One region of the Halomonas sp. hl-4 genome, then DNA from elsewhere that is predicted to be linked to it. Evidence: predicted binding sites of a transcription regulator. Region 1 holds the regulator's gene; each other region holds the start of a gene.
What was found. Region 1 encodes LexA, which represses DNA repair genes until DNA is damaged. Its sites were predicted from a motif close to TACTGTNTANNTANACAGTA; they were not measured.
Positions count from the first base shown of each region.

Region 2: a site for LexA is predicted at 7,302-7,321, ahead of CPH17_RS08350 (LexA family protein). Genes of this name have one in related genera too.
Region 3: a site for LexA is predicted at 8,069-8,088, ahead of CPH17_RS19230 (LexA family protein). Genes of this name have one in related genera too.

Region 1 is NZ_LT907845.1:774,540-784,469, forward strand. Features, by position in the region: gene ggt (gamma-glutamyltransferase) at 1-58, opposite strand, end outside; gene ppsA (phosphoenolpyruvate synthase) at 168-2,543, opposite strand; gene ppsR (posphoenolpyruvate synthetase regulatory kinase/phosphorylase PpsR) at 2,771-3,604, shown strand; gene CPH17_RS03825 (hypoxanthine-guanine phosphoribosyltransferase) at 3,622-4,200, opposite strand; gene nagZ (beta-N-acetylhexosaminidase) at 4,233-5,258, opposite strand; gene CPH17_RS03835 (L,D-transpeptidase) at 5,316-5,840, opposite strand; gene CPH17_RS03840 (TetR/AcrR family transcriptional regulator) at 5,818-6,495, opposite strand; gene lexA (transcriptional repressor LexA) at 6,752-7,414, shown strand; gene purU (formyltetrahydrofolate deformylase) at 7,417-8,271, opposite strand; gene CPH17_RS03855 (ribonuclease J) at 8,534-9,930, shown strand, end outside.
Region 2 is NZ_LT907845.1:1,732,722-1,742,651, forward strand. Features, by position in the region: gene smc (chromosome segregation protein SMC) at 1-96, opposite strand, end outside; gene ccmI (c-type cytochrome biogenesis protein CcmI) at 115-1,359, opposite strand; gene CPH17_RS08310 (cytochrome c-type biogenesis protein) at 1,356-1,826, opposite strand; gene CPH17_RS08315 (DsbE family thiol:disulfide interchange protein) at 1,817-2,344, opposite strand; gene CPH17_RS08320 (heme lyase CcmF/NrfE family subunit) at 2,341-4,323, opposite strand; gene ccmE (cytochrome c maturation protein CcmE) at 4,373-4,861, opposite strand; gene ccmD (heme exporter protein CcmD) at 4,845-5,057, opposite strand; gene CPH17_RS08335 (heme ABC transporter permease) at 5,057-5,797, opposite strand; gene ccmB (heme exporter protein CcmB) at 5,811-6,509, opposite strand; gene ccmA (cytochrome c biogenesis heme-transporting ATPase CcmA) at 6,557-7,177, opposite strand; gene CPH17_RS08350 (LexA family protein) at 7,424-7,798, shown strand; gene CPH17_RS08355 (IMPACT family protein) at 7,813-8,436, shown strand; gene CPH17_RS08360 (sodium ion-translocating decarboxylase subunit beta) at 8,525-9,847, opposite strand; gene oadA (sodium-extruding oxaloacetate decarboxylase subunit alpha) at 9,858-9,930, opposite strand, start outside.
Region 3 is NZ_LT907845.1:4,116,369-4,126,298, reverse strand. Features, by position in the region: gene phaC (class I poly(R)-hydroxyalkanoic acid synthase) at 48-1,907, opposite strand; gene CPH17_RS19265 (phasin family protein) at 2,019-2,429, opposite strand; gene CPH17_RS19260 (hypothetical protein) at 2,586-2,969, opposite strand; gene aroC (chorismate synthase) at 3,043-4,134, opposite strand; gene prmB (50S ribosomal protein L3 N(5)-glutamine methyltransferase) at 4,148-5,107, opposite strand; gene CPH17_RS19245 (Smr/MutS family protein) at 5,269-5,838, shown strand; gene CPH17_RS19240 (patatin-like phospholipase family protein) at 5,853-6,878, opposite strand; gene CPH17_RS19235 (alpha/beta fold hydrolase) at 6,875-7,786, opposite strand; gene CPH17_RS19230 (LexA family protein) at 8,111-8,554, shown strand; gene CPH17_RS19225 (Y-family DNA polymerase) at 8,565-9,923, shown strand; gene CPH17_RS19220 (sodium-dependent transporter) at 9,876-9,930, opposite strand, start outside.

The sequences.
Region 1 (9,930 bases):
TATGGAGAGACACTACCAATAGGCCGGGCAGTAACCAGGCAATTTTTTTCGAGGGCATCACGACCGACTCCGCCAATTCGTTCAATCCAACCGCGTTAGATCGCTAGCCTATTAAACCCAAGCGCCCAGCACAATGGCCGGGCGCTTATCAACTAGCCTGCTAATTATTATTCTGCGATGGTTTCGCCAGCCAGCATAAACCAGGTTTCAATCACTGCGTCTGGGTTGAGCGATATTGAATCGATGCCCTGCTCCATCAGCCACTTCGCAAAATCAGGGTGATCAGAAGGCCCCTGGCCGCAGATGCCGACGTATTTGCCCTGGGCTTTACAGGCCTTGATGGCCATCGACAGCAGCTTTTTGACCGCTTCGTTTCGCTCGTCAAAGAGATGCGCCACGATACCGGAGTCGCGATCCAACCCAAGGGTTAGCTGTGTTAGGTCGTTGGAACCAATCGAGAAACCATCGAAATGCTCAAGAAACTCATCCGCAAGCAGCGCGTTGGCGGGTAGTTCGCACATCATAATGACCTTAAGGCCATTATCGCCACGCTTGAGACCGTTGGTCGCCAGCAGTTCGACCACCTCGCGAGCTTCTTCTGTCGTGCGAACGAAAGGCACCATAATTTCAACGTTATCAAGCCCCATTTCTTCTCGCACACGCTTGAGCGCCCGGCACTCAAGCTCAAAGCAGGGACGGAACGCCTCTGAGATATAGCGTGAAGCCCCCCGGAAACCGAGCATCGGATTCTCTTCGCCGGGTTCGTAAAGCTTGCCACCAATCAGGTTTTCGTACTCGTTTGACTTAAAGTCGGAAAGCCGCACGATGACGCGCTGAGGATAATAGGCTGCCGCCAACGTCGAAATACCTTCTACAAGCTTATCAACGTAAAAGCTGACCGGATCGGCATAGCCGGCGGTACGCATATCAATCACCTGCTGCAGATCAGACGGCAGTGTGTCGTACTCCAGCAGCGCTTTGGGATGAACGCCAATCATGCGGTTAATAATGAACTCAAGTCGCGCAAGCCCCACCCCGGCATGAGGAAGACCGGCAAACCCAAACGCGCGGTCCGGGTTACCCACGTTCATCATGATCTTGAAGGGGATCTCGGGCATGGTATCGACGTTAGAAACTTTACAGTCGAAGGCCAGCAGCCCCTCATAAACATGACCGGCATCCCCTTCGGCGCATGACACGGTAACGTCGCTGCCCTCGCTCAATCGCGTGGTGGCATCGCCACAGCCGACGACGGCAGGGATTCCCAGTTCCCGAGCAATAATCGCCGCATGGCAGGTTCTACCCCCACGGTTGGTCACGATGGCTGAAGCGCGCTTCATGATCGGTTCCCAATCAGGGTCGGTCATATCGGTCACTAATACATCGCCATCATGGATTTTATCCATGTCGTCAGGGGTCATGACTATCTTGGCAGTACCACGGCCAATGCGCTGGCCGATCGCGCGGCCGGTGACCAGGGTGCGGCCTTTCTCGCGCAGGTGGAAACGCTCAAGCTTGCCGCCTTCCTGCTGCGACACGACGGTTTCTGGCCGCGCCTGCACAATGTATAGTTCACCATCGTCGCCGTCCAGCGCCCACTCAATGTCCATGGGTCGTTGGTAGTGTTGTTCAATGGTCACGGCTTGTCGCGCCAATGCCATCACCTGTTGATCGTTAATGCAGAAACGCCCACGATCGACTAACGGCACATCGATAGTCTCAACCGATTTACCCGCACTGGCATCTTCGCCATAGACCATTTTGATCAGTTTTGAACCCAGGTTACGCCGAAGTACCGCAGGGCGCCCCGCCGCCAGGGTCGGCTTGTGAACATAGAATTCATCTGGGTTAACGGCCCCTTGCACAACGGTTTCGCCTAACCCCCAAGACGCTGTAACGAATACCGCATCGCGGAAACCCGACTCGGTGTCCAACGTAAACATGACGCCCGACGCGCCGGTTTCAGAGCGCACCATTTTTTGCACGCCCGCCGACAGCGCAACATTCTCATGCGCATACCCACGATGAACCCGGTAAGAAATCGCTCGGTCATTAAACAGTGACGCAAAGACTTCGTGGACAGCACGCTTGATATTGTCAAACCCCTCGATATTGAGGAAGGTTTCCTGTTGTCCAGCGAAGGAGGCATCGGGCAAGTCTTCAGCGGTGGCCGAGCTGCGCACCGCGGCTTTTAACGCAGGATGACGCTGCTGAAGCGTCTCGTACGCAGCGCGCAGTTCGTTTTCAAAGGTGGGGGGTAACGGCGTATCAATGACCCACTGGCGTATCATTTTGCCCGCTTCAGCCAGCGCCTTAACGTCATCAACGTCGAGACGCGCCAGGGTCTGGTTGATACGCTCATTGAGTCCCTCATGGGCAAGAAATTCGCGGTAGGCGTGAGCCGTCGTCGCGAACCCGCTGGGAACGGTAACCCCTGCCCCGGATAAATTGGAGATCATTTCGCCAAGCGAGGCATTTTTACCACCCACGCGTTCGACGTCGGCCATGCCCAGTTGATCGAACCATAGAATGTAATTGTTCACGCAACCCCCTCGCTCAATAGGCCAGCGGTCATGTCAACCGCTGAAGATGAATGCGCTCACCCTAGCACCGCCTCTGCGTATTCGCCATTAGTCTAATAGCGAAGAGAGTGGAGGATTTTTACAACAGGTGGCATTTTTGAGCGTTTGTTGTAGTCACCGATCAAGCACAGTTGTGCCCAACGCTATCCCAGCACACAATATGCGCAACGTTACGGGGAGCGAATACCATGCAGCGCACGGCTTTTTTTATTTCGGACGGGACCGGCATTACCGCCGAGAGTCTGGGCAGGAGCCTTTTAGCCCAATTCAGTGATGTCGAGATCAATATGCAAACCAAGCCTTATATCGACACCGTGGAAAAAGCTAAGGCCTTAGCTCAGATCATCGACGCCACGGCGGTCCACGACGGCCAAAGGCCAATTATTATCGATACGATTGTCGACCAACAAATCCGCGACGTGATTCGTCAAGCCTCCGGCTTCAAGGTAGATATTTTCTCTACGTTTCTTGAACCTCTGGAGCAGGAACTCGCCACCCATTCGTCCTATAGCGTGGGGCGAACGCACTCGATTGGTAGCGACGACGTCTACATGGATCGCATTCACTCAGTGCATTTCGCGTTGGATAACGACGATGGGGCGCGCACCCATCAGTACGATAAAGCCGATATCATCCTGGTAGGCGTATCGCGCTGCGGCAAAACACCTACCTCGCTCTATCTGGCCTTACAGTTTGGTATTCGCGCCGCCAACTACCCGCTTACAGAAGACGACCTGGATGAAGATGGGATGCTAAAACTGCCCAAGGCACTCGCACCCCACAGGCACAAATTATTTGGCCTAACGATTGACGCACGGCGTCTGGCGGCGATCCGCAACGAGCGCCGACCTAATAGTCGGTATAGCTCGATGGATCAATGTATGCAGGAAATTGAGCAGGCCGAAGCGTTGTATCGACGACTGCATGTGCCTTACATCGATGCCACTCGTTTCTCAGTGGAAGAGATATCCACTCGCATGATTGCCGAAACCGGGTTAGCGCGGCGTTTTTCGCCCCGCTAACCCCGGAAATCGCAGGCTCACATGCCCTTGGGTGCAAAAATCCCTGGGGCATTACGCCAGTAGCCTTTGTAGTCCATGCCAAAACCAAACACGTAACGGTCGGCAACTTCCAGACTGCAATAGTCCGCTTTTAAACCAGGGACTGCTTTTCGGTCATGACGCTTATCGACCAGCACCGCCGTGGTAATACTGGCCGCTTGCGCTTCCTGACAGTAATTCAGAATCGCAGCCAATGTCGTCCCTTCATCTAGAATGTCATCGACGATGACCACGTGCCGTCCGGCCATGGGGATTTCCGGCGACACCCGCCAGAACAGCTCACCACCGCGGGTTTCATTGCGGTAGCGCGTGGCATGTAAGTAATCCACCTCAAGGGGAAACCCCAGTCGGGTTAACAAGTGACCAGTGGTAATCAACCCGCCATTCATGACGCAATAAAAAACCGGCAGTTTATCGCCTAGATCGTCGCTGATCTGTTCGGCCATACGGTCCAGCGCCTGCTCCACCTGCTGCTGGGAAATCAAACAGTCGGCGTTGTCCATTAGCTCGCGCATGGAGTCGAGCGACGCGAGCGCTTCTTTATCTAGCTTTGCCATTAAAATTCCAACCTGCTGGGTAAAAACGGTCTTTAATTGCCAGTTGACAGGGTCGCCATTGCCTCAAGCTGGGCATGCGTGCGACGCCAGCGGCTGAGCGCGGGCAATGCATCCAAGTCTGGCCGAGCACGCTTATAGCGAAGTTTTCCAGGCCGGACGGACTGGGGTGCGGGGACGGCGGACACCACTTCAAGCGCCGCATTACGATCATTGCATACCAGCAACATATCGCAACCCGCTGCCAACGCAGCCGCCGCACGTTCGCGTGGCCCCCCGGCTTGATGAGCACCAGCCATGCTCAAGTCATCTGAAAAGATGCAACCTCTAAACTCCAGCGACTGGCGAAGCATGCCAAGCCAGCTAGGCGAAAAACCAGCGGGTCGCGAGTCAAAGGCCGAGTACACAATATGCGCGGGCATGGCTCCATCGAGCTTTTTCGCCAGAGCGCTAAAGGGAATCAGATCGTGTTGTTTCAGGGCTTCAAACGAGCGATCGTCAATCGGCAGCGCAAGATGCGAATCCGCCGCCACGCCGCCATGCCCTGGGAAATGCTTGCCAACCGCCGCCATACCGGCGTCATGAAGCCCCGCCACTAACGCCCCGCCCAATTCGCTGACTTGCTCGGGCTCAGGGCCAAAGCTGCGATCACCAATCATGCTGGACAATCCGCTGTCAACGTCCAGCACGGGGGCAAAACTAATATCCAAGCCGCAGGCGGCCATCTCCATGCCCAGTAGCCACCCAACATCCTGGGTAAAGGCAAGCGCCGCCGCGCGATCCTGCTGATAATACTCACCGAGACGCGCCATCGGCGGCAGGCGCGTCAATCCTTCCTTGATGCGCTGAACGCGACCGCCCTCCTGGTCCACTGCCAACAACAAATCAGGCCGTAACTTGCGCAACTCGCCACACAATCGACGTACCTGATAGGCGTCTTCGACATTGCGCGAAAATAGGATGACGCCTCCCACCGCGGGCGTTTTCAGCAACTGCCGGTCTGCAGCGGTCAACGTGGTCCCCTCAAGGTCCAACATGACCGAGCCTAATGGATGTGTCATAGCGGGATGTCCAAAAAAAGCGCCAATACTAGACGATGATTAGCGTGAATCCAACGATCAATGCCTGTCGTGAAGCCAGACAGGCGTTCCGGGTGGGGCCTGTTCAAAGAGCCAAAGGAGGTCGTCATTACGCAAACGCACACAACCATGCGAGGCTGGCTGGCCCATTGGTTGATCCGGCGGCGTACCGTGCAGATAAATATAACGACGCTGCGAATCCACCAGGCCGCCACGGTTTAACCCCGATTCAAGTCCACATAGCCATAGAATGCGCGTCAGAATCCAATCTCGCTCAGGGAACTCAGCAGCCATCTCAGTGTTAAACACTTCCCCCGTCCAGCGACGGCCTTTAAACACGGCGTTTTCCGGGGCATTACCGCCAATCGCGGCGCGAATATAGTGCCAGCCAATAGGCGTTTTCCCACTCCCGTCTTGACACCCAACGCCGGCACGCCCGGTGGAAATATTACACTCATAGCGACATACATCGCCTTGCCAGGCACGTAACTGCTGTGCCTGAATGGCAATTTCGAGCCATAACGCCTGGCGGGGAGGCAACTCAATGAGCGACGGTGTCTGCATGATTCTCAATGTCTTTCTCGTCAGGTAGCGGCGCGTTCATTGCCGCCACCACCACCGGTCGAAGGCGGCGAACCAAGTCGCGCACCGTGACGTGCTGGTGGTAATCCTTTTCAGCAATATCGCGCAGCGCATCCAGTCCCGAAAGCGTAAAGATGACGGTACCTAACATAAAGTGTAGCCGCCAAAAGCGCTCGGCGTCCGGCAAATCAGGAGTGGCGCGGCGCACTAAATCAGTGAATCGGCTAAAGACATCCCCGTATTCTTGCTGAATGTAGCGGCGCAAATGGCCCTGGGCTTGGCTGTACGCAAGGCCAAGCAAACGCATAAAGACTTTTAGGCTATTGCGCTCAGCGGGCACCGTCAGCACGGTTGTCGCCATGGTTTCGAGCAGCACCTCAAGGGGAATATCGCGCCCTTCATAGCGAGCTTCAAGATCGTCTAGAGCACTATGAAAACGCTGCGAAAACGGATCCAGATAACGCGCGAATACCGCCTGAATAAGCGCTTTTTTAGAGCCAAAGTGATAATTCACCGCGGCCAAGTTGACTCGCGCCTTACTGGTAATATTGCGTAAGGACGTCTCGGCAAAACCACGCTCTGCAAAGAGCACTTCCGCAGTATCTAGAATGCGCGTCACCGTATCCGATTGAGCCATGCTGCTCTCCATAAAAACGGTCCATAAAAACGGCTGTTTTAAACAAACTAGGATACTACGTTATCGCTAGATAGCTCTCAACGTTTACCTGGCGATAAAAGACGCACCTGTAGCGCAACCGCATCTCCTTATACATCAGGTTGTTAGCCAGACTAACTCAAAGATATACTGGACAGGGAAACATACTGTATACTTAACCACATAGCCAAAAGGTAAACAGACGCTGTCTTGCCCACTTATTCAATTGGAGGCTGGTATGTCGCGGCCGTTAACTGTTCGTCAACAAAATGTCTTCGACTTTATTGTCAAAACCATGGCCGAGCTTGGCTATCCGCCTACCCGGGCCGAAATCGCCAAAGCGCTAGGGTTTCGCTCGCCCAATGCGGCAGAAGAGCATTTGCGGGCACTTGAGCGCAAGGGCGTCATACGCATCATCCGCAACACATCCCGCGGTATCCGCTTACCCAACCAGGAGCCCCAGGAGACGCTTGATACCCAACCATCAGCAACGGATCAGGCGACGGGTTTACCTATTATTGGCGAAGTCGCGGCAGGCAGTCCTATCCTGGCCGCCGAGCACATTGACCGCTACTGCCCCTTACCCGCCGACTACTTCACGCCCAAAGCGGACTATTTGTTACGTGTGCGCGGGCTTTCAATGCAAAACATCGGCATTCTGGAAGGCGACCTGCTCGCTGTACACCGTACCCAGCACATTCGGGATGGGCAAATTGTCGTTGCCCGCCTGGAAGATGAAGTGACCGTTAAGCGTTTTAAACGCGAAGGCCATCACGTCACTTTAATCGCGGAAAACACCGACTTTGCCCCGATCGAGATCGACCTACGTAGCCAGCCACTCGAAATCGAAGGTGTGGGCGTCGGCGTTATCCGCGGTGGCAATGGCCAAGCGCTTGGCTAACGCTAGCTAAACACGATGGTTTTATTACCGTGCACCAGCACGCGGTCTTCCAAGTGCCAACGAAGACCTCGTGCTAGCACGGCTTTTTCCACGTCACGCCCAAAGCGCACCAGAGCCGTCGGTGTATGACAGTGACTGACCCGGTGGATGTCTTGCTCAATGATAGGTCCCGCATCCAGCTCTTGGGTAACGTAATGGCAAGTTGCGCCTATTAGCTTTACACCGCGCTCATAGGCTTGGTGATACGGCTTGGCACCGGCAAATGAGGGCAGAAAGCTGTGGTGGATATTGATCACCTGCCCCGCATAGCGCTGGCACAACGCTGGCGGCAGAATTTGCATATAGCGGGCCAACACCACGCAGTCTGCTCGCGCTTGGTCAATATGCGCTTGCACTTGCCCAAAGGCCGCTGGTTTATCCTTGGGATCCACGGGAACATGGTGATAGGGAATACCGTACCACTCGGTTAACGACCGCATATCATCATGATTCGATATCACGCCAACAATATCGCAATCAAGCTCACCTACCTGCCAGCGGTAGAGTAAATCAACCAAACAATGTGATTCTCGCGATACCATCAACACGACCCGCCGACGCTTCTGGGTATCGACCAACGCCCACTGCATATCAAACTGCGCAGCCACAGGTTCAAAGGCCGAACGTAACGCTTCCGCCGACATACCCAATGAATCCGCTAATATTTCGTAGCGCATAAAAAAACGCCCGGTTTGCAGATCAGAATGCTGACTAGCCTCAGTAATAGACCCGCCTTGCGCGGCAATAAAACTCGATACTTCCGCCACAATTCCCACCTGGTCTGGGCAGGACACCACTAAACGATAAAAATGCGACATAGTCATTACTCTTAACGGTTTACCACGCGGCTATTGTCATGGCCGTCCATGGGCATTCAACAAACGTCTAGTGTACCCAATGCGACGCCCGCAATCATCGACTGTCACGGCGATGATTGTTAGCCGACCGCCGCTTACCGTATAGTTGAGGAATTATTTTTTAGGCTTTATTACTCTGATGCATCCACCGCGCGCTCATATTCGTCCCCGTCGTCGCCCCCCATTGCGCATCTTGCCGTTAGGCGGTTGTGGGGAGATTGGCATGAATCTGACGCTATATGGCTACGAGGATCACTGGATCGCCGTGGATTGCGGCATGATGATTCGTCAGGATTTACCCAACGCTCCGCTCCAAGTCCCCAACCTGGCGACGCCGAAAGCATTGGGCATCGCGCCTAAAGCGCTGTATATCACCCACGGGCATGAAGACCATATTGGCGCAGTTGCCTGGCTCTGGCCTCACTGGCAATGCCCCATTTATGCCACGCCCCTGGCGGCAGGCTTATTGCGTCTCAAATTTGCCGAGCATCAACTCAGCAGCGCCGCCATCCATGTAGTCGAGCCCGGTGAGGCCTTGCAAAGCGGCCCTTTCATCCTTCGCTATCTGGCGGTTCCTCACTCAATACCCGAGAGCTGCGCGTTGATCGTCATGGCAGGTCTCTACCGCGTGCTGCATAGCGGGGACTGGAAGCTTGATCCCGAGCCGATCATCGGTGAGCCGATCAATCAAGCACAGTTCAAGGCACTCGCGCCAGTTGACTTGGTGATAGGCGATTCCACTAACGCTCCGATGCCAGGCCACTCGGGCAGCGAAGGTGATGTCGCCCGAGCACTTGCCGCAACGCTCGCCGCCTGCGAAGGCAGAGTGATTGTTTCCTGCTTCGCCAGTAATTTAGCCCGCGTGTTGGCAATTGGGCGCGCAGCTTATCAGTGCGGACGGCGTGTTAGTTTGATGGGACGCTCAATGGAACGCATGGTAGGCGTCGCCCGCGGTCTCGGCTATTTGGACGATTTTCCGACGTTAGTGCCCGCCCACGACCTCGGTTACCTCCCCCCCGATGAAGTCGTCGTCATTGCCACAGGCAGCCAAGGCGAGCCGCGTGCTGCGCTTCAACGGCTTGCTCAGGGCCGTCACCCTCACGTTGATTTACAGCCAGGCGACAACGTGATTTTTTCCGCGAAAGCGATTCCCGGGAATGAGCGACCCATTGAGCAGCTAAAAAAGCGTTTGCAACAACTTGGCGTTCGGCTCTTCGATGAATTCAGCCACCCCGAACTACACGCGACGGGGCACCCGGCACAGGAGGAAATGACTCGCTTTTATGAGTGGTTAATGCCAAGACACCTGCTGCCTGTCCACGGGGAAAGCCAACATCAACAGGCCCATCAACAGCTAGCGGCGACTCTTGGTATTAATGCACCGCTAGCACCCGTCAATGGCGACATGATTCGCTTTGATCAAGAGGGGCTGCATCACGAGCAGCACTACCCGCAACCACCATGCATCGTCAGTCAGAACAGTGTTGTCCCCCACCCTGGGCTGGAAAGCGACAGTAGCGCCCACCCGCGCCGGGGCAGCCTTTATTTAGCGCTGCCAGTTACCGCTACGACTACCGGCTGGGCGCGCATTGGACGCCTAATGCTGGATAACACAAGCGC
Region 2 (9,930 bases), 960 kb from region 1:
GGGTCCGACGATAGCGGTCATATTGCCGTCGAAAGGCACGGTGACCGGATCGACGAACGACTTGAAGCCGACGAGGCGTATCGACGTTAAACGCATGGAGAGTACACGTTGAGATTATTCAAAAACACGATCAATGGTCACCTTGGTAGCCTCTCGCGCGTTAAGCGGGCCCACCTCGACCCGGTCTACGTCGCCCCATAAATCCCCTGCCTGGGGTGTTGCTTGGCCACTTGACGAGATACGCACCATCAGACGAACTTCGCTGACTTGCGATATCTGGGCATCTGCGGTCATAGCCGCGCGGTCGTCGAGCACGACGGTCATCGGTAGTTCAGATGCCAACCCCTGAACCACCGCCAGTGGTGGCTGTTCGCCCTCTATATCGCGGGCCAGGATAAAGACTTTATCATCACCGTCAACCTGACGCGCCAGCTCAGGATCAAGCGACACGCTGACCCGTACCCCGGGGCCGGTCGCCTCTGAGGTTTGATTATCGTCGCTATCGCCGAGACGCGCCTGCGCCGTTTTAATCCCTTCGCGAAGCGACGCGGCGATGTCAGGGTCTTCAACGTTGGCCACGGCACGCCGCCAGCGGTCAATAGCCGTGGGGTAATCCCCCTGATCGAAGGCGTGGATGCCAAGTATGCCGAGTACGGTGGGCTGACGGGGATCAGCGTCACGCACTTCGTCCACTAGCGCTTGCACTTCGTCGGTGAGTTCGCGCTCGGCCATAAAGAAACGCAGTTGGGCAAGCTGAGCTAGCAGTGACGGCTGGCGTCCTTCAAGTTCGATCAAGCGCTCCAGCGCGGTGACGGCGTTATCCGTTTGGCCAGCCTCTCGATAAAGCGGGAATAAGGTGCTCCACAGGTTTGGGTTGGCAGGCTGGTGTGACATCTGCGCTTCCAGGCGCTCTACGTACATGTCCAGCGACCCTTGCGGATGCTCACGCACCTCCTGACCAATGGCCCACAGGATAATATCGTCCTCCGCGCCCTGCTGCTGATACCACACCAAGCTGCCCCCCGCCAACGCGAGCATCACTAGTGGAACGACCCAACGTCCCGAGGCATAAGACTTAAGCGGTCGCCGATGCAGGGCGGCCGTATCGTCCAGCAGGCTGCGCTCCAGTTCCAGACGTTCTTCGGCAAACTGTTCTGCGTTTACTTTCCCGTCGGCGCGGGCATTCTCAAGCGCCGCCAGTCGACGCCGAAAGATGGCGACATTTTGTTCGGCGGCGGCGTCATGCTGCTCGAAGGTTAGTTGTTCATCGCGCCAGCGACGAGCCGTGCGCAGCGGCAGCACCAACAGCCACATCGCGGGCAACAATACACAGGCAAGCGCTATCCAAAGCAGCGTCACGATGACTCCTTACGCTCAATTAAGGCATTCAGACGCGCTTGCTCGTCAGCACTCAATGCCTTCGCTGAAGCATGGCGCCGAGTGCGGACGATCAATGCCACGACAACGACCGCAAGTATCAATAACCCAACCGGCAGCCCCCACAGCAAATAGGTACGTCGCTCCAGGCGGGGGTTATAAAGAATGTAGTCGCCAAACCGCTGAACCATGTGGTGGATGATTTCGGTGTCTGATTGCCCCTCGTTAAGCAACTGATACACCCGTTGGCGCATATCCACCGAGATGGGTGCGTCAGAATCATCAATCGCCTGGTTATCGCACAGCGGGCAGCGCATTGAGGCGGTTAAATCACGATAACGCTGCTCCGTCACCGGGTCGTCAAATTCGCGTATTTCTACGCCTGCCGACCAGGCGGGCAGCGCCAGGCAAAGCAGCGCCGCGAGACTTAACAAGCGAATCAGCGCCATTTCTCCACCTCCGGCAAAAGATGGTTATGGACATCCTCGGGCGACACATAGCCTTTATGGTGGTAGCGGATGATGCCCTCGGCATCTACCAAAAATGTCTCAGGCGCGCCAATTACCCCAAGCTCAAACCCTAAATCACCATCAGGATCAAAAATATTGGCTGAAAATGGGTCACCAAATTCATCTAAGAATGCCTGCCCGTTCTCGCGGGTATCACGGTAGTTAATACCCACAATACGCAGTCCACGGTCGGCAAGATCAAGCAGTTGGGGCATTTCCTGGCGACAGGCGGCGCACCACTCTCCCCATACATTGACCAGCGTCAGCTCACCTTCCAGCAACGATTGATCGACCCGCTGTTGTTCATCTTCAAGCGTGGTGGCCTCAAAGGCGGGAAAGTCGCGTGCCATCAGCGCCGAATCGCGACCTGTAGGGTCCTCTGACAAGCGCGCATAGAAAAACAACGCCAAGCCTAAAAATGCGACAGGTAAGATAAACAAAAGCAAGCGCCGCTTCATGCCCGCCCCTCCTGCGCCAATCTGGCCGGCCGCGCGGGCCGGTAACGCTTATCCGCCACCGCCAGCACGCCGCCCAACGCCATTAGCAATCCTCCCAGCCACAGCCAGCGCACAAACGGTTTGTATTGGATCCGCATCGCCCAACTGCCGTCATCCAATTGCTCGCCCATGGCCACGTAAAGATCACGGAAAAGGCCCGGACGCAACGCCACCTGGGTCATGGGCATGCCGGTGGCCAGATACAGCCGCTTTTCAGGCCGCATCTCGAAACGCCGGCTGCTCTCACCGCGCTGAACCTCGATCACCGCGGTATCGGCCAAGTAATTGGGGCCGCGCCGATCGGTAAGATCGGTCATGGTAAAGTGATAACCTGCCACCTCGACGCTTGTATCCGGTGACATGCGCACGCTTTGCTCCACCGCATAATGGGACACGACAGTCGCGCCGACGATGGTGACCGCCACGCCCAAATGGCCGAGCACCATACCCCAGTAGGCTAGCGATAGGCTTTGCAGGCCTTTCCACAGTGACGAACGCTGCTTACGCAATTTATCGAGCAAGTCACGGCCCAGCGACAGCACAATCCACAGCGAGGTGGACAAGCCCAACGTGACCCATAGGTTCCATTCACCGCGATACAGCAGCGGTATCAATGCCCCAAGCACAAGTGCCGCGAGCCCGGCTAACCACAGTTTGCGCACCAGTTCACCAGGCGAGGTAGACTTCCAGCGCGCCATCGGCCCCAGGCCCATAAACAGGCAGAGGATCACCGTAAGCGGCACGAACAGAGCATTGAAATAAGGCGGCCCCACGCTGATTTTGCCAAGCCCGAGCGAATCCAGAATCAACGGATACAGCGTACCAAGCAGCACGGTCATCGTTGCGGTTACCAGCAGGCCGTTATTGATCAGCAGTAAGGCGTCGCGTGACAGCCAGTTAAAGCCCACGGCATGGCTAACGCGGGGTGCGCGCAGGGCAAACACCACTAGCGAGAGCGTCACGGTGATCGCCAGCAGCACCAGGATAAACAGCCCCCGCGACGGGTCGTTGGCAAAGGCGTGCACGGACGTCAGTACCCCGGAGCGGACTAAAAAGGTGCCCATCAGCGAAAGCGAAAAGGTGGCAATGGCCAGTAGTACTGTCCAGCTTTTGAAGGAGCCGCGTTTTTCGGTGACCGCCAGGGAGTGTATCAGGGCGGTACCGGTCAGCCATGGCAACAGCGAGGCGTTTTCTACCGGGTCCCAAAACCACCAACCGCCCCAGCCCAGCTCGTAATAGGCCCACCAGCTACCCAGCGCCACCCCAACCGTCAAAAACGCCCAGGCGGCATTCGTCCAAGGCCGTGCCCAGCGGGTCCAGGCGGCATCCAATCGCCCACCGAGCAAAGCGGCGATAGCAAAAGCGAACACCACGGAAAACCCCACATAGCCCATATACAGCATGGGTGGGTGGATGATCAGGCCGATGTCCTGCAACAGCGGGTTAAGGTCCGCGCCGTCCGCGGGGATGTCGGGCAGATTCCGCTCGAAGGGGTTGGAGGTCAACAGTATGAACAACAGGAAGCCGGCGCTGATCAATCCCAATATTCCAAGAACGCGCGCCAACATGTCGCGAGGCAAACGCCGCGACCACAGACCGGCGACGCATCCCCAACCCGCAAGCATCAGGCTCCACAGCAGCACCGAACCTTCATGGTTACCCCATACGGCACTGAACTTGTAGTACCAGGGCAGCAGCGAATTAGCGTTGTTGGCGACATTCGCCACGCTGAAGTCGTCCATCAGATAACTGGCCGTTAAACAGCCGTAGGCGAGCAAAACAAACAAAAACTGGCCAGTGGCCATCGGCTGACCGTACGCCATCCACAGAGGGCGACGCGTCGCCGCCCCCGCCAATGGCAGCAGCGCCTGCACGACCGCCATTAGCAGTGCGATAATCAAGGCAAAATGACCAATTTCGGGCAGTATCCGGGTCAGCATAGATACTCCGGCTGAATGCTAAACCCAGCGGCGACGGGCTGAGGTGGTTTCACGAATCGTCCTCGCGCTGCTGATCCATCTCCGCGGCTTTGGCCTGAAAATCGGCGGGCGAGTAGCCAGCATCTTCCAGCGCTTTGGCAACCTCGGGCGGCATATAATTCTCGTCGTGACGGGCGAGTACGTCCTCGGCACGAAAACGACCATCGTCTTGCAACTCGCCCACTACCACGACGCCCTGCCCCTCGCGAAACAGGTCGGGCAGGATGCCCTGGTAATCAACGTGCAAGTCGTCCACATAGTCGGTGACAGTGAACGCGACGCTCAAGCTATCGTCATCGCGGGACACCGAGTCAACTTTCACCATGCCCCCCGCGCGTATTGAGCGCCCCATTGGGGCCTCGCCCTGGGCAATCTGCACGGGGCTAAAAAACAAATTAATGTTGGCGCGCAGGGCATATAGCGTCAACCCGATGACCAGTGCGGCCAGGCTGACCAAGGTGAGAATTACATAAAGCTTGCGCTTACGCCTTGGGGTCATCGCAATAGCCTCTTTGCTGCGTGGTCGTTGAGCGTCGGCGCGCCTGCCGCTTAAGGTGTTTCAGCAATCGTTGGCGCTCAACGCGAGCGTAGAGCATCAACCCCAGCATAAACACGGCCGTCACTCCCCAGGCAGACCACACGTAAAGGCCATGCCCGCCCATGGATGCCCAGTCAGCCAGCGAGGCAAATACCATCAGTTAGCCCCCTCAAAAAGCGTCTGAACCCATCGGGTGTTGGCTTCGCGGCGCAATATTTCACTGCGTGTCCGGGTAAGCGTAAGAGCAATAAAGAAGCAGTAAAAGCCTAGCACCATGATCAGCAACGGTAGCCACATTTCAAGCGGCATTGAAGGCTTGGAAGTCAGCGTAAACGAAGCGGGCTGGTGCAGGGTGTACCACCAATCCACGGAATATTTGATGATAGGAATATTAATCACGCCGACCATCGTCAGCACCGATGCCGCCTGGGCCGCGCTATCCCGACGGGTAAAGGCGCCGCGCAGGGCGATCACCCCAATATACAGAAACAGCAGGATCAACATGGAGGTTAATCGGGCGTCCCACATCCACCATGTTCCCCAGGTCGGCACACCCCAGACGGCACCGGAGAATAACGCCACAAAGGTCATCACGGCGCCTAATGGCGCCATGGCAGCCGCCGCCATATCGGCGATCTTAATTTTCCAGACCATGTAGATAAGCCCTGCCACCGCCATGGCAACAAAGACCGACTGGGCTAAAAAAGCGGCCGGCACATGGACATAAATGATGCGGAAGCTGTTGCCCTGTTGGTAGTCAGCGGGGGCGAAAACAAGCCCCCATAGGGTGCCCGTCAGCAACAGTAACGCTGCCACACCCCAGCACCATGGCTGCAGCGCTGCACTACGGTAGTAAAACCATTTTGGCGAACCCAACTTATGTATCAAGCCCCACATATAGTGCCCATCCCTACCCGTTTATACTGATACGCAACGACGCGGCGATGGCCCAGGGAGCAAACATCAGCGCCGCGGCCAGTAACGCGCCAAGCATCGCCAAGTGGGGCAACACGGCGTCGCCCAAAATGGCGGCTTGAACCGCCCCCGTCCCAAAAATCAGCACCGGAATATACAGCGGCAATACCAGTAGCGAGAGTAGCACGCTACCTCGGGGCAAACCGACGGTTAACGCCGCGCCAATGCCCCCAATAAGGCTCAAGCTGGCACTCCCCAACGCTAACGACACCATCAACACCCCAATGCCATGCAATGGCAGCGCTAGCATGATGCCCAGTAGGGGCGACACGAGGGCCAAAGGCAAACCACTCAATAGCCAATGGGCAGCAACTTTGGCAACGCTTAACGCCGCCAACGGCTGAGGAGCAAGCATCATTTGCTCCAGGCTGCCGTCGTCGAAGTCGCTACGGAAAAGGCTATCCAACGACAGCAATGTGGCGAGCAGCGCCGTGACCCATAAAAGCCCAGGCGCCATGACGGCCAGCAGCTCCGCCTCGGGGGAAATACCTATTGGAAATAAGCTAACGGCCAAGGCATAGAATACCAACGGGTTCAGAACATCCCCCCGGCGTCGCCACATGCGGTTAAGGTCACGCATCAAAGTGGCGCTAAGCGCTATGCGGAGGTGATGCTTAGCGACTGGCTCGGTCAGTACCGCAACACGCTGCGTGGTTTCTAAAGGCGGCAATACAGGCTCCTTTACCCCAACGAAATATGACATAGCGGGTGGGCAATTTTAAGTACGTGGTGGGTCGTTATCACCACGGCTCCCCCAGCCTTAGCGTGCGCTACCAACTGCGCTTCCAGGGTCTCGACACCATCATGGTCAATGGCCGTAAACGGCTCATCCAGTACCCACAGGGCTCGCGGCGTGAGGCTTAACCGTGCCAGGGCCACACGACGCTGCTGGCCTGCTGATAAATGCCCGGCGGGGACATCTTCCATGCCATCCAGCCCCATCGCCGACAAGGCCGCTTCACGCTGCGCCTCGCTGCCGCGCTCACCATGCAACGCCTGGTACCAGGCTAAGTTTTCCAGCGGCGTTAGCGCCATGCTTACACCAAGCGAGTGACCAAGGTAAAGCAAGTTGGCGGCAAAGTGCTCGCGTACTTGTTTAAGCGGCTGACCCTGCCAGTGGAGTGACCCGGAAAACTCATTGAACTGCCCGGACAGCATTTTTAATAGCGTGGTTTTGCCACTGCCATTGGGGCCAGCCACATGCCATATGTCACCGTGTTTGACGTCAATATCCAGCCCTTGAAAAAGCCAGCGATCATCGCGCTCACAGCCTAGCTGACGGCCTTGCAAACACAGCGTCAAGCGTCACCCCACGTAAGTTTATTTTGGCTCGAACTCTACACCTAAAGCCATTCCATCGCTAGTCGACCGCGGCTGCATTACGCATGCGACCAAGGTCGTCAAACATCTCGACAATTATTTCTGGCACTGTATGCAAAAACAGGTTTATACTGACCAAACACTGTATGAAAAAACATGTATAACCTATAAACGTATTGTGTCTACCGATAGCTTGCCTAGGGATAGGGCGCTGATTTGGAGAAAGCCATGAACATGTCGATGAACGCCTCATTGCCGACGATTCGCCCAACGCCCCGCCCTTATACCATTCCGCCATCGACCGCGCGGATGACACGCCGCAACACCTACACATTAAAGGTGCGAGGCAACCGCATGTCAGACTGCAACCTGTTTGATGGCGATGTTATCGTCATTCGTCGCTATCAGCATGACAGCCAGGACGAAACCGTTATTGCTGAAATCAATCAGCAAACGCTTGCCCTCAAACAGCTATCCATCAGCCGAGCGGGTGTGCGCCTGTTGCTCGACGACGCGCAGCACCCCGAAGTGTTTTTGCATAATCGTGATATTCAGGTACTTGGCATGTTCATGGGAATTGAGCATCATCCCGTGACACACTAAACGCCGGGATATACATGCGCTATCGCGTCCCCCAACTACCTCCAGGCACTTGGCACATTAACGAGATTGAGATTGAAAAAAGCCGCTTTATCGCCTGGGTCGCCCACACCCCTGACCTTGACGCCGTCAATGCTCTGACAACGGCGGCCAAACAGGCCCACCCCAGCGCTAGTCACCACTGCCTGGCTTATATCGCGGCCGCCCCGGGCGAGCAGCAACGCATTGGCTTCTCCGATGACGGTGAGCCCGGCGGTACCGCGGGCCGCCCCATGTACCAAGCGCTTCAAGGTAGTCAACTGGGTGAAATCGGTAGTGTCGTCATTCGCTACTTTGGCGGTACCAAACTAGGCACGGGTGGACTGGCGCGCGCCTACTCCCAGGCAGTGAATCATGCCCTGGCCTCGCTTCCCACACAGGAAATCGTCGAGCGAAATCACTACCTGGTCCGTTTTGCCTTTGCCGACGAGTCGTTAGCCCGCGCGTGGTGTGACGAACAGGCCATCCCAGTGGTTAATGCCGACTATGATGGGAATGGTGTCGCGCTGACGATCGGCTGGCCCAGTGACCACGCACTTGATCTTAGCCCGCTGGAAAGCCGCCTCAAGCAGTCCCTTAGCGCGCAGACGATCTCACTATAAGCAAAAAAACGGCCGCCCCTCTTCAGGGGCGGCCGATTGCGTGGCTATCGAGGCGTTTTAGCCCAGCACTGGTCAGCCCCAGCACTGGTTAACCTAAGTACTTGATCATCACACCCGCAGCCACCGCCGAGCCGATCACCCCGGCCACATTGGGACCCATGGCGTGCATCAGCAGGAAGTTATGCGGGTTGGACTCGAGCCCCACCTTGTTGGCCACGCGTGCCGCCATCGGCACCGCCGAGACCCCCGCCGCACCAATCAGCGGGTTGATCGGCATTTTACTCACCAGGTTCATTAGCTTGGCCATCAACACCCCGGCCGAGGTGCCGATCCCGAAGGCCACGATCCCCAGCGCCATGATGCCGAGCGTTTCAAGCGACAGGAAGCTTTCAGCCATGAGCTTGGAGCCCACGGCAAGGCCCAGCACGATCGTCACGGTATTTATCAGCGCGTTTTGCGCCGTGTCGCTTAGCCGCTCGACCACGCCACATTCGCGCATCAGGTTACCAAAGCAGAACATCCCCAACAGCGGCGCCGCATCGGGCAGAAACAGCGCCACCAGGATCAACAGCAGCAGCGGAAAGACGATCTTCTCGAGCTTCGACACCGGGCGCAGCTGCGTCATGGTGATTTCGCGCTCTTTCCTCGATGTCAGAAGGCGCATGATCGGCGGCTGGATCAACGGCACCAGCGCCATGTAGGCGTAAGCGGCCACGGCAATCGCACCCAGCAGTTCAGGCGCCAGCATGCTCGCAACGTAGATTGAGGTAGGGCCATCCGCGCCGCCGATAATACCGATGGCAGCGGCCTGGTTGAGCGAGAAGTCCATCCACCCCATCGACGACAGCAGCACGGCGCCGAATAGCGTGGCAAAAATGCCGAACTGCGCGGCGGCGCCCAGGAACAGCGTGCGCGGGTTGGCCAGCAGCGGGCCAAAGTCGGTCATCGCGCCGACGCCCATGAAGATGATCAGCGGGGCAATGCCGGAGGTAATGGCCACGTTGTAGAACACGTACAGCAGGCCGTCGCCATAACCCGAGCCTTTGGCCACGGTTTCCGCTGTGGCAATCTGCTCCACCGAGGCCTCGTCAGCTATCATCTGCTGAATCGACGTGCGCCAGCTGTCGACGCTCGCCTGGCTATCCAGGCTGCCGCCAAGCGCCGAGGCCAACTGCTCCAACAGTGCGGGCCGGCCGACCTCGATCGCCTGGTCAAGCGCCGATAGCGCCAACCCTGCCTCAGGAATGTTGGCGAGAATGCCGCCAAAGCCGATTGGCACCAGCAACAGTGGCTCAAACTTCTTGTAGATGGCGAGGTAGAGCAGCAACAGCCCCACTGCGACCATCACGACTTGGCCAAGCTCAAGGTTATAAAGCCCGGAGCCTTCCCATAAGGTAATTAGTTTATCCATGTGGGAGTCCTTAGAGTTCGATCAGCGTATCGCCGACGGCAACGCTGTCGCCCTCACTGACGCTCACGGCCGAAACGGTCCCG
Region 3 (9,930 bases), 900 kb from region 1:
TAACTAAAAAAGCCCTGCCAAAAGACAGGGCTTTTTCTCTGCAAACATCATGCTTTATGGGTGGCCGGTATTTCTCCTAACACCTCAGGAATCGTAGTTTTCACATAGCGACCAGGGGCCGGCTCAATCACTTCCAACTCGCCTTCCCCCGGCTGACGTGCAGCGACCATTTTTTTCGGGGCTGGATCAGCATAGCCATTTTCGGTCATCCAGGCTTGCCAGTGTGGCCACCAAGAACCCTCATTGAAGGTAGCCCCTTCCAGCCAGGCGTCATGGCTTTCGGGCAGCTTGTCATTGGTCCAGTAGCCATATTTTTGCTTGTGTGGCGGGTTCACAATGCCGGCAATATGGCCTGACCCACCCAATACAAAGGTGCTGGGGCCTTTGGGCAACAAGGCACCATAATAGCTGCTGTTCCATTTGGCGATATGGTCTTCTTTGGCCGCCACAAAGTAGCTTGGCGCCGACACTTTTCTCAGGTCAATTTTTACACCATCGAGTTCAATACCACCTGGTTCGACTAGCTTGTTCTCCAGATACATATGGCGCAGATACCAAGGATGCGTGCCGGCCGTCAGATTAGTACCGTCGGTATTCCAGTAAAGCAGATCGAAAGCGGCCGGGGTTTCACCTTTCAGATAATTATTGATGTAGAACGACCAGAACAGATCATTCTCGCGCAGCAGATTAAAGGTGTACGCCATGGAACGGCCATCCAAATAGCCCTTTAATTGCATGCTCTCTTCGATGCCTTCTAAAACACGCTCGTTGAGGAACACACCGATATCGCCAGGGTCGCGGAAGTCCTGCAGGGTCGCCATGTAGGTGACTGATTTCACCTTGCGGCCGCGGCGCGTGCTGGTGAGGTAGGCTACGGTCGACGCTGTCAGGGTACCACCGACGCAATAGCTCAAGAGGTTGACCGACTTCTCGCCGCAGGCTTTCTCAATCGCCTCCATGGCCGCAATGGGGCCCAATTGCATGTAGTCGGCCCAGGTGATGTCGTGCTGTTCCGGCCCTGGATTGCGCCAGGAAATCAGAAAGACGCTGTGCCCTTGGTCAACCAGCCACTTCATCATTGAGTTGTCTTGGCGCAGATCAAGAATGTAATACTTATTAATCCACGGCGGCACGACAAGCAGCGGCGTTTTATAGGTTTTTTCGGTAGTCGGAGTGTACTGGATGAGCTGCATCAGCTCATTTTCATACACCACAGCTCCCGGGGTGACAGCAATATTCTCGCCAACGCCAAAGGCGCTGCGGTCGGTCATGCGGACATTAATGCCTTCAGCTGAGTTGCCCAGGTCTTCGCGCAAGCGTTCCAGACCTTCGACCAGGTTTTGCCCTTTTGTTTCGAGCGTGCGGCGCATCACTTCTGGATTGGTCGATACGAAGTTAGTCGGGGCCATGGCGTTGACCACCTGGCGAGCATAAAACGCCAGATTACGCTGATGGGTTTCATCCAGCCCAGTAAGGCTATCCACCAGCTCATCCACCATCTGAGAGAACAGCAGATACTGCTGCATGATGGCCATAAAGTGGGGTTCCTGGGTCCATGCTTCGTCCTTGAACCGCCGGTCGCCTTTCTCCGGCGTAACCACTGGCGAGACCTCTTCACCGGCCATCGCCCGCATCCCCTGCTGCCATAGCAGCCACTGATCCTGCAGCAGGCGCGATTGGGTCTGCCATAATAGCGTCGGGTTCTGCATTAATGACTGCGCCCCGGCTTCAAAGCTTTCCCGCATGTCGCTATACACGGAGTCGGCCGCTTCGCTTGGCGCAATGCGCGATAACAGATCCTGCATGAGACCTTGATACTGCTCACCAATATCTTTTAGCTGCGCGTTCCACGCGTCCAGCTCTTCTTGAGACAGGCCACGGGGCGGTAATTCCCACTCTGCTGACATCTTCATTCTCCTCTACCGGCGCGGCAGCGCATACGCAGCCCGTATGATGGCAGGTAATCAAAGGCTCATAAGAGGCGCGGCGCCCTTGGGCGCCGCGATCAATCGGATCAATCAGCTTTTACGCGATGATTGGCTGCTGGCTTTCGTGGGCTGCTCACCCTTGGCGGCAGAACTGGCCTGATCGGCCATCTGCTTGCCTGCTTCACCAAACAGTTTTTCCATCTCTGCCTTGAATTCAAGGCTCATCTCGCTCATTACGCGAGCGTCTTCCTGCATTTGCTGAGACAGCTCGTTCATCATGGCGGCTTGCTGCGTGCCGAAGTCGCGCAGGCTTTCAGCGTCTTGAACGTCGGTGGCGCTGCGCAGGCGCTCAGTGCCCATCTGGCTGTAGCGCTTCATCGCTTCCAGCTGGTATTGGGTCATCTTTTCCATATTGTTGAGCATCAGCGAGTTAATCTTTCGCATCGGCTCAAACATTTGGCGGGTTTGGGCGTTGAAGGCGTCCATCATTTTATCTTGCATGGTATCTACTCCTCTTTTCGTTCCTTGGCATGAGCCGTGAGTGACTCACATAATGTGAATTGCTGCACTGCAAAAAGAGTAATCATTGCCAGGGCGTGTTGCAACCACCTTGACGGCGACGACCTCTAACGCTTTGGTCGTACCCCCTTCGCCGCATTACTCCGCTTTCTGTTTTGCCCGAGACCGGGAAGACGCCGATGCCTTGGCATTCGCGCTCTTCCCGCTTGCTGTTGTGCCACTTTGAGCCTTTGGCTCACTGTGAGCATCGCTGCTACTGGCGTTCCCCGCTTGCTTCAGCATATCCAGCATCATCTGCTGGTAGGTGCCGAAGTTGGACAACCCCTGTGAAAGCCCCTGCTGCATCATGGGTTGCTGCAGGAAGGGCCGCATCAGGCTCATGGGGTCATACCCCTCAACGCCAGACTCCATTTGCCGCTGAATATTCTCAAGCAGATGCTGCTGGAACGCTTCCACGTCCGGCAACCCCAGCGCTTGACGAAACTCATCGGGGGTAAGGTCGAACTCAACGTTAATCTTCATTGGCGGCTCCTGCTTTATTCACCAGTATTGTTTTCATTGAGTGTAGCAGCGATATGCGCATTACACCGTGCTGTTAGCGTTGGGTTAAGCGCGGGGTATCAACGCTTACCGCACCGTTTTGCCCGCGCTGCCGCAGCCAGTGGTCTACCAGCGTTATCGCCATCATCGCCTCAGCGATGGGCGTTGCACGAATACCTACGCAGGGGTCATGACGCCCCTTGGTAACCACCTCGACCGCTTGGCCGTGTACGTCAATCGAGCGCCCCGGTGTAGTGATGCTTGAGGTCGGCTTAAGTGCCAAACGCGCCACGATCGGCTGACCGCTGGAAATGCCGCCCAAAACACCACCGGCATGATTGGATAAAAAGCCTTCAGGGGTCATCTCATCGCGGTGCTCGCTGCCACGTTGGGCAATACAGCCAAACCCCGCGCCAATCTCAACCCCTTTTACCGCATTGATACTCATCAAACCATGCGCCAGATCAGCATCCAGGCGATCAAACACCGGCTCGCCAAGCCCAACGGGTACTCCCTCGGCCACCACGGTAATTTCCGCACCGACGGAGTCTTGATCACGGCGCAGTTGATCCATGTAGTCTTCAAGCTCAGGCACTTTGGCGGGGTCGGGGCAGAAAAACGCATTCTGCCCAACGGCATCCCAGGATTTGAAATCAATCTTGATTGGACCAAGCTGACTCATATAGCCACGCACTTGCACGCCCTGTGTAGCGAGGTACTGCTTGGCGATGGCGCCTGCTGCGACGCGTACTGCGGTTTCCCGAGCGCTTGAGCGCCCTCCTCCACGGTAATCTCGGTGTCCATACTTGTGGTGGTAGGTGTAGTCGGCGTGGGCAGGACGAAATTGGTCTTTGATTTTTGAATAATCTTTCGAGCGTTGATCGGTATTCTCGATCAATAGACCAATCGACGTGCCCGTGGTCTTGCCTTCAAAGACACCCGATAAGATTTGTACCTGATCCGCTTCTTTGCGTTGGGTAGTGTGCCGCGAGCTGCCGGGGCGGCGGCGGTCCAGGTCGCGCTGCAAATCCGCTTCACACAGGGGCAGCCCCGGCGGGCAGCCGTCGACGATCGCGCCAAGCGCCGGGCCGTGGCTTTCCCCAAAGGTGGTCACGGTAAACAGCTTGCCAAATGTATTGCCTGACATGGGCGTTAATTCCTCATGCAAAAGACGCCGCATGGGCGTCGAGTTCAGCGGCGCTCAAGGCAAACACGCCTTGGCCGCCACGCTCGAATTCAAGCCACATAAAGGGCACCTCGGGAAAGGCGGCCTCCAGATGGCGGTCAGAGTTGCCGACTTCGACTATCAGCCATCCCTCGTCGGTCAGGTGCTCGCGCGCCTGGCGCAGAATGCGCCGCACGATGTCCAGGCCGTCATTGCCCGCGCCCAGCGCCAGTGACGGTTCGTGGCGGAACTCGGCGGGCATAGTGGCCAGGTCACGGGCATCCACGTAGGGCGGATTGGAGACGATCAGGTCGAAACGCTGGCCCTCCAACTCGTCGAACACATCGGCTTGCATCGCGCGAACGCGTTCACCGACATCGTGGCGAGTGACGTTCTGGCGAGCCACTGCTAGGGCCTCCTGGCTAATATCGGCCAAAATGACTTCGCAGGTCGGCAAGTAGAGGGCAGTGGCAATACCGATACACCCCGAGCCGGTGCATAAATCCAGCGCCTTAGCCGGTGGTTCTTCAGGAAACCAGGCGGCAAAGCCATCCTCTATGAGCTCTGCCATCGGCGAGCGCGGAATCAGTACGCGTTCGTCAACGTTAAACGGGTAACCGGCAAAAAAGGCCTCTCCCAACAGATAAGGCAGCGGGCGACGTGTGGTAATACGTTCACGGGTGAGCGCCACAATGCGCTCGCGCTCCATCGGCAATAACCGCGCATCTTGCACCCCAGGATCTACATTCCAGGGTAAATGCAGCGCTCCTAAGCAAAGCGCGACGGCTTCATCCCATGCCGACTCGGTCCCGTGACCATAATAAAGCCCCGCTAAATAGAACTCACTGGATACCCAGCGCAGGTAGTCGCGTAGGGTAAAAAGCTCGCTCACCAGCGCCGTATCCGGCAGGGAGAGAGAAGAATGTGAAGTCTCGGCGTTGAGATGCGTGGTCACATCGGCTCCTGGTCAACATAGGTCTCCATCCCTCTGCGACAGAGGACATGGCATGGCGAAAGAAAAGATTGTACCTTTGACGCCGCCCGGTTCACAGCAACGCGCATCCCGCTATACTGTGCGCTTACATTCGCATTGCCTATTTGCCATTTGAGCCTGTCATGACAAGACGCCGCTACCTGCCCGACGACGACGATATAAGTGCTTTTCGCCAAGCGCTGCAAGCCGCGGGCGTGCGCCGTATTGCCACCAACCAAGCCGATCCAGGTAAGCCTAAACGCAACGATGATGCCCAGCAGGCGCGGCGGCAGGCGGCGGTGGAAAGCAACACGTTCGCTACCAGCGGTCGCACCTCCGATGGCCGGGTCGAGGCGGTCCGCCCCTCCGAGTATCTGGAGTTCAGCGTCGCGGATTTACCCTGGCGTACCTTCAGCCAACTTAAGCGCGGCCAGACGGCGTGGCAAGCGGGCCTGGATTTACATGGCTACACCCTGGAAGAAGCCCGCGCCGAACTGGAAAGCTTTCTGCATGATGCGGCTGCTCAGGGGCTACGCTGCGTGCTCGTCGTGCACGGCAAAGCATGGGGCACCACATCAGATTTTCCGGTGCTGAAAAGCCACACGAATGCCTGGCTGCGTGAGTGGCCCGGCGTCCTGGCCTTCTGCTCCGCCACCGCGCTCGATGGCGGAACAGGTGCGGTATACATCCTGCTGCGTAAACGCGGCCAATAGCGCTTTTTCTATCCTTATTCGGCGGCATCCGAAGCAATACCGGGCATGCGCCGCTCCAGCGCCTCATCAGCCAAATGACGCCCCAGCCGAATCAGGTCCTTGGCACGGTAAAACTCGTAGGTACTACACACCGTCTTGGGAACTTCAATCAGTACATCCGGCGGATAACCAGCAATTTTGTACTTGGCCAGCGCCGCCTGGGTAATATCGAACGATTCGAGGATCATATCCAACTTGCCCCATTCGCGCTTGCCGCGCATTTCCGGCGTTTCGTCACTGGTTCCCTGCTCGTCGGCACTATTCCCCAGGCCATCCCACAAACGTTTCGTCGCCTCACGCACGTCGCTCATCCAGCCACCGATGTTGTTATCGCGGTCGCGTTCAAGTGCGGTACGGCTATCATTTTGTGTCTCTTCAACGGGCAATAGCGCTTCTAAGCTAACCGGCTGGGGGCTATGGGCGGTGACGTTAACCGCGACCACGAAATCCGCCTCGTGGGCGGCCAGTGTCGGCATAATGGGCAGCGGGTTTAGCAAACCGCCATCGACTAATACCTGCTCACCTATATGCACAGGGGTAATTACGCCGGGCACGGCGATAGAAGCTCGAATGGCGCGCAGCAGCGAACCATTTTGAAACCATACTTCACGCTGGCGCACCAAGTCAGTGGCCACAGTGGTCACCGGAATCGGTAGGTCTTCAATCAATGTATCACCCACCAGCCCCTCTAGCTTGCTCATGACCTTGCTGGCACGCATAGCCCCCATTGGGCTCCACGTTACATCGACCAGCTTAAGCACATCCAGATAGTCCAGGTTACACACCCATTCGCGATATTCAGGCAGTTTACCCGAGGCGTAAATGCCAGCAATCAACGCGCCCATGGAACACCCGGCAATGGAGATGATCTCAAAACCCCGTGCTTCCAGCGCTTCGATCACGCCAATATGGGCGTACCCCCGGGCACCGCCGCTGCCCAGCACTAGCGCTACCTTATTGCCGCTCTGACCATTACCGTTTTCTGCATACGGTTCGTTCATTGCTTTCTTCCTACTGCTGTTTCCGGCACCTTAGTCTCATACTGCGCAATCACCTTGGCAACACCATGCACCGCCTGCGGCTCAAGATGTAGGTGGTGACCGCCTGGTAGGACATGGCGAGTTAAGTTGGGCACCGCTTGGCGGGCTTTTTCAGCCCAATCTCGCTCGCCTAAAATGCCTGTCTCTCCCTCTATCAATAGCACTGGCGCCTGAATGCCCGCCAGTAGCGCTAACACCTGCGAAGGCGTGAAGCGTACCAATGACGGCTTTAGCAAACGACTGTCGGTGCGCATCTGCACGTGACCGTCGGCCGTTACGTCAGCATTGCGCTCCACCAACGGGGTCGCCGTGACCGTGTCCAATGGCGTCACGCCACCAGCCACACGAGCGGCCACCGCAGTGGCTAAATCGGGATAACGCGGGGCTTGAGACAGCGGCCGCCGGTGAGCCAGCAGCCCTTTACGCAGTTGGCTTGCTGTATCGCTTGCGGGCGTATTCAGGGCACCCAAGCCATCGAGCAACGTCAACCGCTCAAGGCGCTCCGGCAAGGCAGCGGCTAATAGGCAAGCCACCGCCGCCCCCATGGAATGGGCGAGCAAAGTGGCACGCTCAACAGCCAGATCTTCCATGGCATCCAATACGTCGTGGCCGTAGTCCCAAAGCGCATAATCATTGCCCGTGGGGGCGTGGGCTGAGTCGCCATGGCCGCGAAAATCGATAGCCACAATGCGGATATCCAGGGTTTCTACCAGCAACGGTGCTAAACGAGAAAAACTCGCCGCATTATCCAGCCAGCCATGCAGCGCTAGCCATGTGGGCGCATCATCACGCCCCCAGCATAGGGCGGCCAAGCGGCCCTCAGCGAGGGAGAGCGGTCTGGGATAAAGCGGCGTAGTGGCGTGGGGCATATATTCACACATCCTAAACAAGCCAACCTTAGTAGGCGGCGAGATGACGGCATAAAGCACAAACGGTACCATGCCAAACGCAGGTTTCCGTGAAAAAATTACCCGTACTTGCTGATGTTTACCTTTTACTTTTCATGAGGCTTTTATGAAACCCCAACGTGATACCCGAACGCGCAACTGGGTCTTTTTTATCGCCGTGACCAGCGCCATCGTGGTGGGCCTTTGGCTTTCGAGATAACCCTGCACTTAGCCCGCTCTTGCAATTTTATCCTCACGGCCAAATACTGTATATAAATACATATTTTGCCAATGAGGACGCCGACCATGACGCAGCCGCTATCGCCTATTGCGCCAGCCGTGCCGTTAACGCCTCAGCCGCTGCCTCATCCCTCGCTATACGGTCGTGCGGGGTTTAGCGGCTTTCCCTCCCCCGCACAGGATTACGAACCGCGCACTCTGGACCTCAACGTGCGCCTGATCAAAAACCCCACCCATACGTTTTATCTGTCAGCGACCGGCGACAGCATGGAAGGCTGGGGGATTTTCGACAACGATCTGTTGGTGGTGGACCGCAGTCTCTCACCCCGTCTGGGTCATATTGTGGTGGCCATGTTAGACGAAGAGGTACTCATCAAGCGCTACGCGTTATATCGCGGCACGCCGCATCTGTGCTCGGCTCACCCCCAGTATCCGCCGCTGCCACTGGAGGGCCGCGACTGTCAGATATGGGGTGTTGTGCGGGCAGTCATTCACGAATACCTGCGATGATGTGACGGTCATGATCGGTCTTGTTGACGCCAACAATTTTTACGTTAGCTGCGAACGCGTCTTTCAGCCCCACCTGGAAGGCAGGCCCGTTGGTGTGATGTCCAACAACGACGGCTGTGTAATCGCTCGCTCGGCGGAAATGAAAGCGCTGGACATCCCCATGGGCACCCCCGCGTTTAAGTTGGAGGGGTTACGCCAGCGCGGCGAGATTCATTTATTGTCGTCCAACTATGAACTGTATGGCGACATGTCGGCACGGCTGGCCCAGCTGCTGCGCGATGCCTGCCCGGACATCGCCCCCTACTCCATCGATGAAATGTTTATTTACTTGGAGGGGATGAGCGAGCATCAGAGCCAAACCCTGGGCGAGCGCTTGCGACAGCGTATTCACCGCTGCCTTGGATTGCCGGTATGTATCGGGCTGGCCCCGACCCACACCCTGGCAAAACTCGCCAATCACGCCGCCAAAAAACAGCCGCATTATCAAGGGGTCTGCCTGCTGGTCGGCCACGGCGCCGCTACTACCGAGCTGCTTAAGCAAACGCCGGTTAGCGAGGTATGGGGGGTGGGCAGACGGCTTGCCGAACGGCTTGCTATTAGTGGTATTCACAGCGCCTGGGATTTACGCGAGTGCGATAAAAAACAGCTACGCAAACGCTTTTCCGTGGTGCTGGCGCGCACCGCCCTTGAGCTGCGTGGCACGCCCTGTCTGGACATGAACGCAGTGGATCAACCACGCCAGCGCATCATGACGTCGCGCTCGTTTGGGCAACCCACTGGCGTAAAAAATCAGGTGCACGATGCGCTGCGACGCCATGCCCAGCGTAGTGCCGAAAAACTCCGCCAGCAGCACAGCCTGGCGCGCTCGGTGATGCTGTTCCTGAAAACCAACCGCCATCGTCGTGACCAGCCGCAGTATTTTCCCCATACCCTGGTCGCGTTGCCAACCCCTAGCGACGACACACGCGTTATTCTCAACGCCGTCCGCCAGGGCCTTGAGCAGATATACCGTCCAGGCTATCGATTTATGAAAGCCGGCGTGATGCTGCTCGACCTCGTCGATGCCCAACAGCACCAGCTATCATTGCTGAACGCTCCGGCCCACCACCATCCATTGCTAATGGCCACGGTGGACGCGATCAATCAGCGCATGGGGCAAGGCACGATTCGCTTTGGCATGACCGATGACGATGCCCCCTGGCAGCTACGCTGTGCCCACCGCTCCAATCGCTTTACCACGCATTGGGATGAGTTGATGGAAGCCGGCACGCATCCCGGCGCCATTGCCGAGGCCAGGGCAAAGCGGCAACAACCGAATCAGTCACAGCGCTCGGCGAGCTTGCAACGCAGGGCGCAGCCGCGGACTTAGAGCTTCA